One region of the Nitratireductor thuwali genome, then DNA from elsewhere that is predicted to be linked to it. Evidence: riboswitches for the same ligand, from Rfam matches in the RefSeq annotation. Region 1 holds a riboswitch; the other holds the start of a gene.

Region 1 (5,620 bases):
CGAGCTTGTCGGCAACCGGAACCTTGAACTTGGTCGAGCAGCCGAAATTGCCCTGCAAAATCCCTGCAAAACGCGCTTCCGCCGGCTCGTTGCAATAGGAAAAGCGCGGGCTCGAAATCCCCGTCTGTGGATCGACATTCGGTTGCTTCGGCACCACGCCCAGCCACTGGCCGTAGCGCACGAAGAAGTTCTGCCGATAGCCGTTCCGCTGCAGCCAGCTTTCCAGGTCTTCCGCCGAAGAACGCATGTCGAGCTGGCTGATCGCCAGCTTCTTCAGATTCGGCTCCAGATTGACCAGAAAAAACACCACCAGCGACAGACACAGCATCGTCAGCGCCATGACACCAAGGCGGCGAAGAATGAAGCTCAGCACTGTTTCCCCTCACCCCGTTCGGAGTTGTTGTTTATTATTGATCGTTGCGGGAGGGGCCGTCGCCGGCCCCTCCCTTGCGTCCTACTCGTCGAGCCACACGTCGTGCAGGTCGATCTCGAAGGTCTGATGCATGCCGTGGTTCTTCACCGCCGGCACCGAGTGGTTGTAGAGCTTGCGCCAGTAGGGCTGGATGATGATGCCGGCATCCTGGATGTGCTGCTGGATGTCCTTCATCACCGTGCGGCGCTCGTCCGCGTCCGGCATGGTCAGCGCCTTTTCGATCAGCGCATCGAGTTCGGCGTTGGAATAGGCGGTCTCGTTCCAGGCCTCGCCCGTGCGGTACGCCAGGGCGACCACCTGGATGCCGAGCGGACGCATGTTCCAATTTGTCATGGACCATGGATATTTCGTCCAGTCGTTCCAGAAGGTAGAGCCCGGCAGCACCTCGCGCTTCACCTTGAACCCTGCCTCGCGGATCTGCGCGGCAATGGCATCGCCCGTATTCTTGTGCCAGTCCTCGTCGACCGTGATGAGCACGTGCTCATGATCCATCTGGCCGGCCTCTTCCATCAGCGCCTTGGCCCGATCGACATCACGCGTGAAGGGCGCGAGTTCGGCATATTCGGGGTGGATGGGGCAGACATGATGGTTCTCCGCCGCCTCGCCGGCATTGTCGTAGCCGAGGGCAAGAACGGTGGCGGGGTCGACGGCAAGCTGCAGCGCCTTGCGCACGCGCTGGTCTTCATACGGCGGATTGCCGACATTGGTGCGGGCGACGATGGTCGCCGCCGTCACCACTTCCGATCTCTCCAGTCCCAGCCCGTCAAGGATGTCGATATAGTCGGCGCTGGTCTCGTAGTTCGTATGCACCTCGCCGGATTCGAAGGCCGAGACCATGGTCGAAGGATCGGTGCCGTAGTCGATGAACTCGATACCGTCGAGATAAGGTTCGCCGCCCCACCACTGGCCGTTCTCGCGCCGCTTGAGCACGACCCGGTTGCCCACCTCGTAGGAAACCAGCTCGAACGGGCCGGTCCCGATTGGGTTGGCGACGAAATCGCGCCCCGTCTCGTCGAAACTCGGGTGAACGATCAGGGCCGGGTAGTCGACGAAGCCGGCGATGATGGAGATATCTGGCTCCGGCAGCACCAGCTTGACCGTGTGGTCGTCCACCTTCTGGATGGCGCCCTCGCGCGCCTTCTTCGTTTCCGGATCGATGACGCTGGCCATGCGTGCGGCCATCGAGTTGCCCTCGACGGACTGGTCGCACCAGCGGTTGAGGTTGTAGATCACGTCGTCGGCGGTGAAGGCGTCGCCATTGTTCCAAGTGACCCCCTGGCGCACGTTCAAAACATACTCGGTGGCGTCCTCATTGACTTCCCAGCCTTCCAAAAGCCGGCCTTCGAAGGTGAAGTCGCGCGTATACTTGACCAGGGGCTCCAGCGTCTGGCGCATCGCATTGGCGATTTCCGACCAGTCTGCGGTCATCGGATCCTTGTTTTCCTTGATCCACATGGCGACCTTGAGCACGCCGCCCCGCTTCGGCTCCTGTGCCACCGCCCGCGTCGGCGCCGCCATGCCCAGCATGGCGTAGGCGCCCGCCGTCGTCGCGCCGAAAGCGCTCGCCAGCGCCAGGAACTCGCGACGGTCCAATGCTCCGGATTTGGCCTCCTCGGCCAGCGCGGCAATGCGTGCCGGCACGCTTCCACTGTTGCTCTTGAAGAATCTCATCGACCCACTCCCATTTCCTGCCTGTTTCGCATGCCCGTGTGACATCTGCCTGCCGGGTTAGCATTCCGCATCGAAACGCCGATGTCAAAGAAGCTTGCCCCACTGGATATGCTGGATTGACGGCTCCAGTCTGCGGTCAGATTGCTGCATTGGATGCGGTATTGAAGGCGGAGAATGCGACAAGTTTGACGCAAAAGCGATAGCCGAAGGAGAATCTGCGATATTTTGGGCAGACCCGGTCGAAGCGCCGGTGCGAAAGGCGTATGCCAGCCGTCGCTTCGATTGACGCTGTTGGCGCGCCTTGCTAATCGTCTCGCTCTGCCTGAGGTGCCCCGTCAGCCATCTGCCGGGGTAAAAGGGAATACGGGCGACGCATCACGCGTCGGGGCCGTAGCTGCTCCCGCAACTGTAAGCGCCGAGGCTTTCCTCACATGCCACTGGGCAGTTCTGCCTGGGAAGGCGGGGAAGCCGAAGACGCGCGAGCCAGGAAACCTGCCTCGGGCCGTCACCTGCCGGATGCGGGAAGCTTCCGGGGCTGTGGTTTTCGCAGTGGTGGCGTTTCGTCATCGCTGGTGGAGACCGGGCGGGCGCCCGTTCCTTCCAGTACCTCTTGAGCCGTTGCGGAGGAACGCCCATGGCCGCAAATCAGATCAAAGCCGCACTTGCCACTGCCGCGTCGGTGCTCGCACTGGCACTCGCCGTCTCCACGCCGACCATCGCCCAGGACCTTGACCTGGGGGAGATCGTCGTCACTCCGAACAGGATGGCCACCGAACTGTCCAAAACGGGCTCCACGGTGACCCGAATGGAGATCGAAGAGCAATCGCAACCGCTGGTGGTCGACTATCTCGCCCAGGTGCCGGGCATTACCCTCAGTTCCGCGGGCGGTCCGGGCGCCGAAGGCAGCTTGTCGCTCCGGGGCGCGCCGCGACGTTATGTGAAGACGCTCTACAACGGCATCGACATCTCCGATCCAACCAGCACCCAGGTGCAGACGTCCTATCAGTACCTCCTGTCCGGCGGCATCGACTCGATTGAGGTTCTCAAGGGTTCCCAAAGCACCCTTTACGGCTCCGACGCCATCGCTGGCGTCATCAGCCTTTCGACGCTCGGCGATATCGAACCCGGCATCTCCCATCTCGTCTCCGGCGAAGGTGGGTCGCGCGGAACCGCGCGCGGCTCCTACGGCCTGCGCGCGGCAAAAGGCAACGGCCGCCTCACCTTCAATCTCCTTGGCTTTCATACCGACGGCATCTCGGCCGCAGCCGCGGGCTCCGAACGCGATTCCTACGATAACATCAGCGCCGATATCGGCGGCGAGTACAGGTTCAGCGAGAATTTCGCCGTGTTCGCCTCGGGCCTCTATATAGACGCCGAAGCCGAGTTCGACGACGCCTTCGCGGACCCGCCGCAGGACGATCCGTTCCACACCAACATCAACCGCAACCGCCAGATCGCCGGCCGCATGGGCTTTGACCTCGACCTGATGGACGGCCGACTGAAGAACACCTTTGCCATGCAGGGTTTCTCGCTCGACCGCAGCCTCCACAGCGATTCCACGTTTGGTCCCTACAACGCGGATTACGAGGGCAAGCGCCTCAAGGCGGAGTATCAGGGATCGTTCGAGGCAACCGAATGGCTGACCTTGCAATACGGGGCGGACCACGAGCGCCAGAGCGCCAGCTTCACCGACGACGCCGGCTCTCTGCCTATCGACGATTCGGTCGATATGACCGGCGTATGGACGCAAGGCATTCTCGACCCGATCGAGAACCTTACCCTCAGCCTCGGCTTGCGCCACGACGAACACAGCAGTTTCGGCGGCGAGACGACTTACCGCGTGGCGGGCGCCTATCTTTTCGCCGACACGGGCACCAGGCTGCACGCCTCCGCGGGCACCGGTTTTCGGGCGCCAAGCCTCTATGAGCTCTTCGCTCCCCCGCTTTACGTAGGCGGTGCTCCCGTCGGCAATCCGGACCTGAAGCCGGAAACCAGCACCAGCTTCGATATTGGCGTTGAACAGCGTCTCCTCGACGAGCGGCTTGTCGCCGACCTGACCTACTTCCAGATCGAGATCGACAATTTGATCGATTGCGTCGAGACAGCGCCTTTTGAGTGCCGGTATGCTCAGGTACCCGGCACCACACAGATGCGCGGCGTGGAGGCGTCCTTCGCCTATGCGGCCACCCCCTGGCTCGATCTCGGCGCGAGCTATACCTACACCCAGTCCGAAGCACCCGACGGCAGCCGCAGTGCCCGCGTGCCGCGCCACACGGTTGCGCTGACGGCGGATTATCGTCCCGCCGAAAAGTGGACGATTTCCGCTTCCGGCCTCGCTGCGCTCGATACAGTGGATACGGGAAACTACGAGCTCGACGACTATTTCTTGCTCAATGCCAAACTCGCCTACAAGCCGACCGAGAATACCGAACTTTATCTTCGTGGCGAAAACCTGCTCGACCAGGATTACCAGACGGCGCGCGGCTACGGCACACCCGGCATCTCCGTCTTCGCCGGCTTCAAAGCTAAATTCGGGCCATGACTGACCGAGGCCGGAAGCGCGTTCTGGCCTTGTCCGGCCTGGGCCTCATCGCCGGCGCCCTCTTCTTCACGCCGGCGCTTTCGCGAGCGGAAGACGCACCACCCGCCCGCGTCATGTCGCTGAATGTGTGCACAGATCAGCTCGCAATGATGCTGGCCGCGCCCGGCCAACTGGTTTCGGTCTCCTTCCTCGCCCGCGAGCCCAGCCTGTCGCCGCTGCATGCCGCGGCGCAACGATTTCCCGTCAACCGCGGACGGGCCGAAGAAGTGTTCCTGGCACGGCCGGACCTCATCGTCACCGGGACCTACTCTCTGCACAACACGACCGAGCTTCTGAAGAAACTCGGTTTTCGCGTCGAGGAATTCTCCTTCGCCCAGACCCTCGACACGATCCCCGGCGAAATCCGCCGCATGGGCGCGCTTCTGGGACAGCGGGACGAGGCGAAGGAAGTCGCCGCCCGGTTCGAGGCGGAGCTCGCCGACATTCGTTCGAGGCAATGCGCGGCAAAGCCCTCCGCCCTCGCCTATGACCAGAACGGCGTCGCCCTGGGCGCCGGCACTCTGGCCGATTCGGTCGTCGCAGCCGCCGGCTTCCGCAATCTTGCGGCGGAAAAGGGCGTCACCGGCATGGCCCCCTTCCCGATCGAGGAGATCGTGGCCGATCCTCCCGACATCATCATCACCTCCGCAGGCGGGGACGACGCTCCGTCGCTGGGCGAGCGCGTCCCCCGCCATCCGGCATTGCAAAGCCTCCCCGGAACGCGCATTGGCGCTTTCGTGCCGCAAGGCGCCTGGTCCTGCGGCAGCCTGGCCACGCTCGACGCGGTGAAAGCCCTTTTCGCATTGCGCCGGGAGATCGCGCCGTGCAGCGAAACGGAGAGCGATTCATGAGCCCGCTCCGGCTCAACGCAGCGCTTGCGCTCCTTGCTCTCGTTCTGTTTGCAGGATCCCTGGCCGTCGGGCCGGCCGACCTGG
Region 2 (5,620 bases), 830 kb from region 1:
ATTATCGGCGAACGCCTCTGCAGAGGAAATGACCGCCTGGCGCCTGTTCATCGCCGATCAGGAGTCCGCCAGGGTGATTGTCCTGGATGCAATCGCTGGTGAACCCGTCGAGACATTCGAGGTCGAGAGTCCGGCGGCGCTGTATCGCAGCGAGAGCGGTCGCGTCGTATTCGCCCGCCAGGGAGAGGCCGGCCTGGTCACGGCCATTTCCAGCGGCATATCGTTCGACGACCACGGCGATCACGGCGACATCGATGTCGAGGCCCCGAAGTTGACGGGCACCGAGATCGCCGGCGACAAGCCGTCCCATTTCGTCGAGCATGACGGGGTGTTCGCCGCCTTCTTCGACGGCGAAGGCGTCGCGCGGATCGTCTCCGAGAAGGCGGTTCTGGAAGGAGGCTCCCAGTTCAGGGAGGTGAAGACCGATGTTCCGCATCACGGCGTCGCAGTCGCCTATGGCTCCCATGTGCTGCTGTCGGAACCGAACCGGGAAAACCCGGACGAACTTCCGGTCGGCATCCGGGTGGTCGATGAAGCCGGCGCGCAGGTGGGAGACGTCCATGCCTGCCCCGACCTCCATGGAGAGGCCTCTTCCGGCGACATCCTGGCTTTCGCCTGCGCAACGGGGCTGCTCGTAGTCACGCACGAAGGGGGGATGCCGCAGATCCGTCATCTGCCCTATGCCGACAGTCTGCCGGACGGCAAATCCACCACGCTCGCCGGCGGCAGAGGCCTGCAATATTTCCTCGGCAATTACGGCGCCGACGAGGTGGTGCTGATCGATCCCATGGAAAGCGATGCCTTTCGGCTGATCGAGCTGCCGACGCGCCGCGTGCATTTTGCGGTGGATCCGATCCGGGCAAGGTTCGCCTATGTCTTCACCGAGGACGGACAGCTTCACCAGGTCGACGTGATCAAGGGCGGGATTGCCAATTCGCTCGGGCTCACCGGTCCCTACTCGATGGACGGGCACTGGAGCGATCCGCGGCCGCGCATTGCAGTCGCCGGCGACAATATCTATGTCACCGACCCGCTGAACGGCGTTGTGCATTCCGTGGCGGCCGCCTCCTTCCAGAAGGCCGGTGAGATCGCGGTTGAGGGCAAGCCTTACAATATCGTCGCAGTCGGCGGCTCGGGCGAGGCGCACGAAGGCGAGGAAGCCCATGATGACCATGATCATGCTCACGATCACGATGCCGACCAGATCTACAAGGGCTATTTCGAGGATGACCAGATCAGGGAACGTGCCCTGTCAGACTGGGAAGGCGACTGGCAGTCGGTCTACCCCTACCTGCAGGACGGGACGCTCGACCCGGTCATGGAGCATAAGGCGCAAACGGGCGATAAGACCGCGGCGGAATATGAGGCCTATTACGAGGTCGGCTACAAAACCGACGTCGAGCGTATCGTGATCGATGGCGATACCGTCACGTTCTTCAACAACGGGCAGCCGCTCAGAGCCCGCTATGCGAGCGACGGCTATGAGATCCTGACCTACAAGAAGGGCAATCGCGGCGTGCGCTTCATCTTCGAAAAGACCGAGGGCGACGAGGCCGCGCCCCAGTACATCCAGTTCAGCGACCACAAGATCGCGCCGGCGGACGCCGACCACTATCACCTCTACTGGGGCGACGATCGCGCCGCTTTGCTGGAGGAAGTGACGAACTGGCCGACCTACTATCCTTCCTCCCTGAGCGCGGAGGACATCGTTGACGAGATGATGGCGCACTGACCGCGGGCGGCCGCTCGCGTCGCCGGCGCGGTGGAAATGTCGCCGAAGAGGATTGACAGGGAAGCCGCGGTTGGGGACGTTCGGGTTGGTTAAGGTTCTTCGGGCCGGATTCGTCCGGTCAGGAGCTAAGAGGGAATCCGGTGCCCCGATCCAGGGAAATCCGGAGCTGACCCGCAACTGTGAGCGGCGAGCCGCTTTGCCCTAGACGTCACTGGCCTTTTGGCCGGGAAGACAGGCAAGGCAGCGACGACCCGCAAGCCAGGAGACCTGCCTGACCGCATAGTGTTCCATGGCCGGGGACTGCCATGGGAGCGCGCGTTGTCGCAGACGCCTCGTGTCTGCACGGCCACGTTTCCCGATCCCCGTTCACGTCAGGTCGGGGATTTTTCATGCAAGAACCCTCTTCGCGCCACTCGGAAGCGCCGGCCAAGCCGGCCGGCAAGGCGGTGGTGCTGCTCACCAAGTCTGCCTTCGCAGCCGCGCCGCACGCGGAGATGAGGCGGCTGGCCGCCATTGCCTCCATGTTGCCGGGCGTTGCCGAGGCGGTCTCCTGCTATTGCGAACAGGGGCAGCCTTCTCTGCGCGATGCGCTGTTGTCACTGCGCGACAGCGGCCATGGCACGATCGTGATCGTGCCACTGATGCTGCCGATGGAGCCGAGCTTCCGCAACTGGATGACGCGCTCCCTGAAGCGGTGGCAGAGGGAGTTTCCGGGCGGCTGGCCGCCGATCCACATATCCCGCGATATCGCGCAAAGCCTTCACTTCGAGCCGCTCCTGGCCGCTCTGGTGGGTGGTGCGTCGGCGGAGATGCCGATCCCGCCGGCGGATCGGGAGGCGACGGAAGGCTCGCTGGTCCCTTCGCAGAAGCGCCGTGTGCTGGTTTGCGAGGGCGGCGCCTGCAATGCGGCCGGCGCGGACGTGATCTGGGGCCACCTACGCAACCGCCAGCAGGAGCGCAAACTCCGCATCACCGGCGATGGCACCATGACCGCAAAGTCGACTTGCCTCGGCCCCTGCAGTCTGGCGCCGGTGCTGCAGGTGTTTCCCGAAGGCACCTATTATGGCGGCGTCAGCGAGGCCGTCATCGACCGCATCGTCGAGCAGCATCTGCTCGGCGGAAAGGTCGTTTCCGATTTCGCCTACGCGCCCACGGGCCGCAAACAGCGGCTGCGTTCTGCGCCACCCCCGTCACTTGAACAATCCGAAACCTAGGAAGATGCTTCCATGCGATATTTCTCACGCCTTGTCCTTGCGGCTGCGACCATATCGGCAACCGCCATTTCTGCCATGCCCGCGCCGGTTCTGGCGCAGGAGGCGCTGAAGATCGGCGCCACCTTCCTGCTCGGCAGCGAGGACCCGACCGCCGGTTCGGCCGGCTGGGCGCTGGTCAGCCACGGGGTCGGCGAAAAGCTGTTCATGGTCGATAAGGACGGCAAGCTGGTGCCGGAGCTGGCCGCCACTGCGGAACGCACCGGCGATCTCGAATGGATAATCACGCTGCAGCCTGACCGCCGCTTCTCGGACGGCACGCCGGTGACGGCCGCCGCCTTCGCCGCCGGCTTCGCCAACACCTTCGCAAAGAGCAAGACGGCGGCTGCGACCGGCGGCAAGCTCAGCTTCGAGTCGACCGGCGAACTCACTCTGAAAGTGACTACGGAAAAGCCGGTGCCGCTCATCCAGGCGCTGTTCGCCGAATGGCCGCTGGTCGCCTATACGCTGAACGATGCTGGCGATGCCGTCTATACCGGCCCCTACGCAATCGCGGAGTTGCGGCCGGATTCGCATCTCGACCTGGTGCCCAACCAACATTTCGAAGGCGCCGGCGAGCGCTCGCCGATCACGCTGCGCAAGTTCGGCGACGCGCAGACCATGGCGCTCGCCTTCGAGACGGGCGAGCTTGACCTCGCCTTCGGCCTGCCGTCGGAGGTGCTGTCGCGGCTGAAAGCCAATCCCGGCCTGACGGTCAAGAGCTTCCCGGTCGGCTACCAGTATTTCGGCTTCCTCAACACCGAGCGACCGGCGCTCTCAGACCCGCTCGTCAGGCAGGCGGTCGATCTCGCCATCGATCGCGCGCAGCTCGTGGCCGCGATCAATGGCGGCCAGCCTGCGACCGGGGCCTTCGCACCCTACTTCGCGTTTGCGCCGCGAGAGCCGCGCTCGACCGATCTGGACAAGGCCTCGGCCCTGCTCGATGAAGCAGGCTGGACCGTGGGCGCCGACGGCATCCGCGTCAAGGACGGCGAGCGGCTTCATCTGCAAGTCTTCGCCTATCCGCAGCGGCCGGATCTTGTCACCATGCTGCCGGTGGTGAAAGCAGCACTGGCCAAGGTCGGCATCGAGATTGGCACGCAGGTGGTGGAGAATCTCAACGAGGTCGCCGCTTCCGGCGAGTTCGACATCTTCCTATGGGCGCAGCACACCGCGCCCAGCGGTGACCCGGCCTTCTTCCTCAATTCGATGCTGAGGAGCGATGGGCCGCTCAACCACGCCCGCTATGACAGTGAGGAATTCGACGCCATCATCGCCCGCTTCTCGTCCTCGGGCGAGGCGAAGCGGCGCGCCGAGATCGCGCTCGACGCGCAGCAGAAGCTGTTTGAAGATGTGCCGGTCACCTTTCTGGTCTCGCCCTCCTGGCATGTAGGCGTGTCGGAGCGGCTGGCGGACTATGAGCCGTGGGGTTCGGACTATCATGTTATCCGGCCCGACATGGGCGAGACGCGGTAACGGGCTTCTTGAGCGCCATCATCATCCGGATCGGCTTGCGTTCGGCCGCCAGCCTGCTGGCGGTCTCGGCGCTGGCTTTTCTGGTCGTCGCCTTCATGCCGTCCGACCCGGTCATGATCGCGATCCAGGCCTGGAACCTGCCGGTCGACGGAGCCACCGTGAACGCGTTGCGCGTGGAATGGGGCCTCGATCGGCCGTTGCCGGTCCGTTACGCGATATGGCTGTCGGATTTCGTCACTGGCGACTGGGGGCGCTCGTTCCGCACCGGCAGTCCGGTGCTGGAGGAGTTTCTCGCGCGGCTGCCGCTGTCGCTCGGCATCGGGTTGGGCGGCCTGATATTGGCCGCCCTTGCGGCCGTGCCGCTTGGCTTTGCGGCAGCAATCAGACCAGATGGGCTGGCCGACCGGCTTAGCCGGCTGCTCGCCGTGACCGTGCAGGCGGTGCCGGCATTCTGGATCGGCCTTGTGCTGATCTGGGTTCTCGGCGTCAAATTGCGCCTGATCAGCCCGTTCTCCGGGGGGCCGGACGTGTTGATCCTTACCGCCTCGCTGGTAGCGCTGCATTCCACCGGCATGCTTGCCCGCGTCTATCGCCGCGATCTCGTCGGCCAGGCCGGCCAGCCCTATTTCCGCACGGCGCTCGCCAAGGGTCTGACGCGCCGCCAGGCGCTTTGGCGCCATGGCCACCGCAGCGCGGTCTACGCGCTGCTGTCAGCGATCCGCTCCGAGGCCGGCTGGGCGATTGGCGCGACCGCCGCTCTCGAAGTCCTGTTCGGGCTGCCCGGCATCAGCCAGTTTCTCGTCCAGAGCATCGGCGCGCGCGACTACTATGTGCTCCTCGCCTACATCATGGTCATCGCGACCTGGATGCTGGCGATGAATGGTGGCGTGGAGCTAGCCTTGCGGCGGCTCGACCCGCGCTCGGCCCGATGAAGGGCAAGCTCGCCATCTGCGCCTTTTGCGGCCTCGTCGTTCTCGCCGGCGGTTTCTGGCAGCCGCACGATCCGGATGCGGTGGATCTGACTCTGCGGCACGCGGCGCCCTCGTTCACGCACCCGCTCGGGACCGACCATCTCGGCCGCGATCTCGCTTCGCGCATGCTGATCGCCGGCTGGCGTACGGCCTCGGTCGTGCTCGCCGTCGGCGCGATCGGCTTCATCGGC

The links. A riboswitch is a leader RNA that binds a small molecule or an ion and turns the genes downstream of it on or off. The one in region 1 is predicted to bind cobalamin.
Region 2: linked by a shared signal. The riboswitch ahead of NTH_RS07190 ((2Fe-2S) ferredoxin domain-containing protein) and the one ahead of NTH_RS03260 (TonB-dependent receptor plug domain-containing protein) in region 1 are both predicted to bind cobalamin.

What each region holds. Positions count from the first base shown of each region.
Region 1 covers NZ_CP030941.1:682,613-688,232, forward strand. Annotated here, with positions in the region: gene NTH_RS03250 (ABC transporter permease) at 1-373, opposite strand, end outside; gene NTH_RS03255 (ABC transporter substrate-binding protein) at 455-2,104, opposite strand; cobalamin riboswitch at 2,413-2,618, shown strand; gene NTH_RS03260 (TonB-dependent receptor plug domain-containing protein) at 2,739-4,646, shown strand; gene NTH_RS03265 (ABC transporter substrate-binding protein) at 4,643-5,536, shown strand; gene NTH_RS03270 (FecCD family ABC transporter permease) at 5,533-5,620, shown strand, end outside.
Region 2 covers NZ_CP030941.1:1,508,720-1,514,339, reverse strand. Annotated here, with positions in the region: gene aztD (zinc metallochaperone AztD) at 1-1,732, shown strand, start outside; cobalamin riboswitch at 1,808-2,021, shown strand; gene NTH_RS07190 ((2Fe-2S) ferredoxin domain-containing protein) at 2,122-2,946, shown strand; gene NTH_RS07185 (ABC transporter substrate-binding protein) at 2,959-4,458, shown strand; gene NTH_RS07180 (ABC transporter permease) at 4,467-5,390, shown strand; gene NTH_RS07175 (ABC transporter permease) at 5,387-5,620, shown strand, end outside.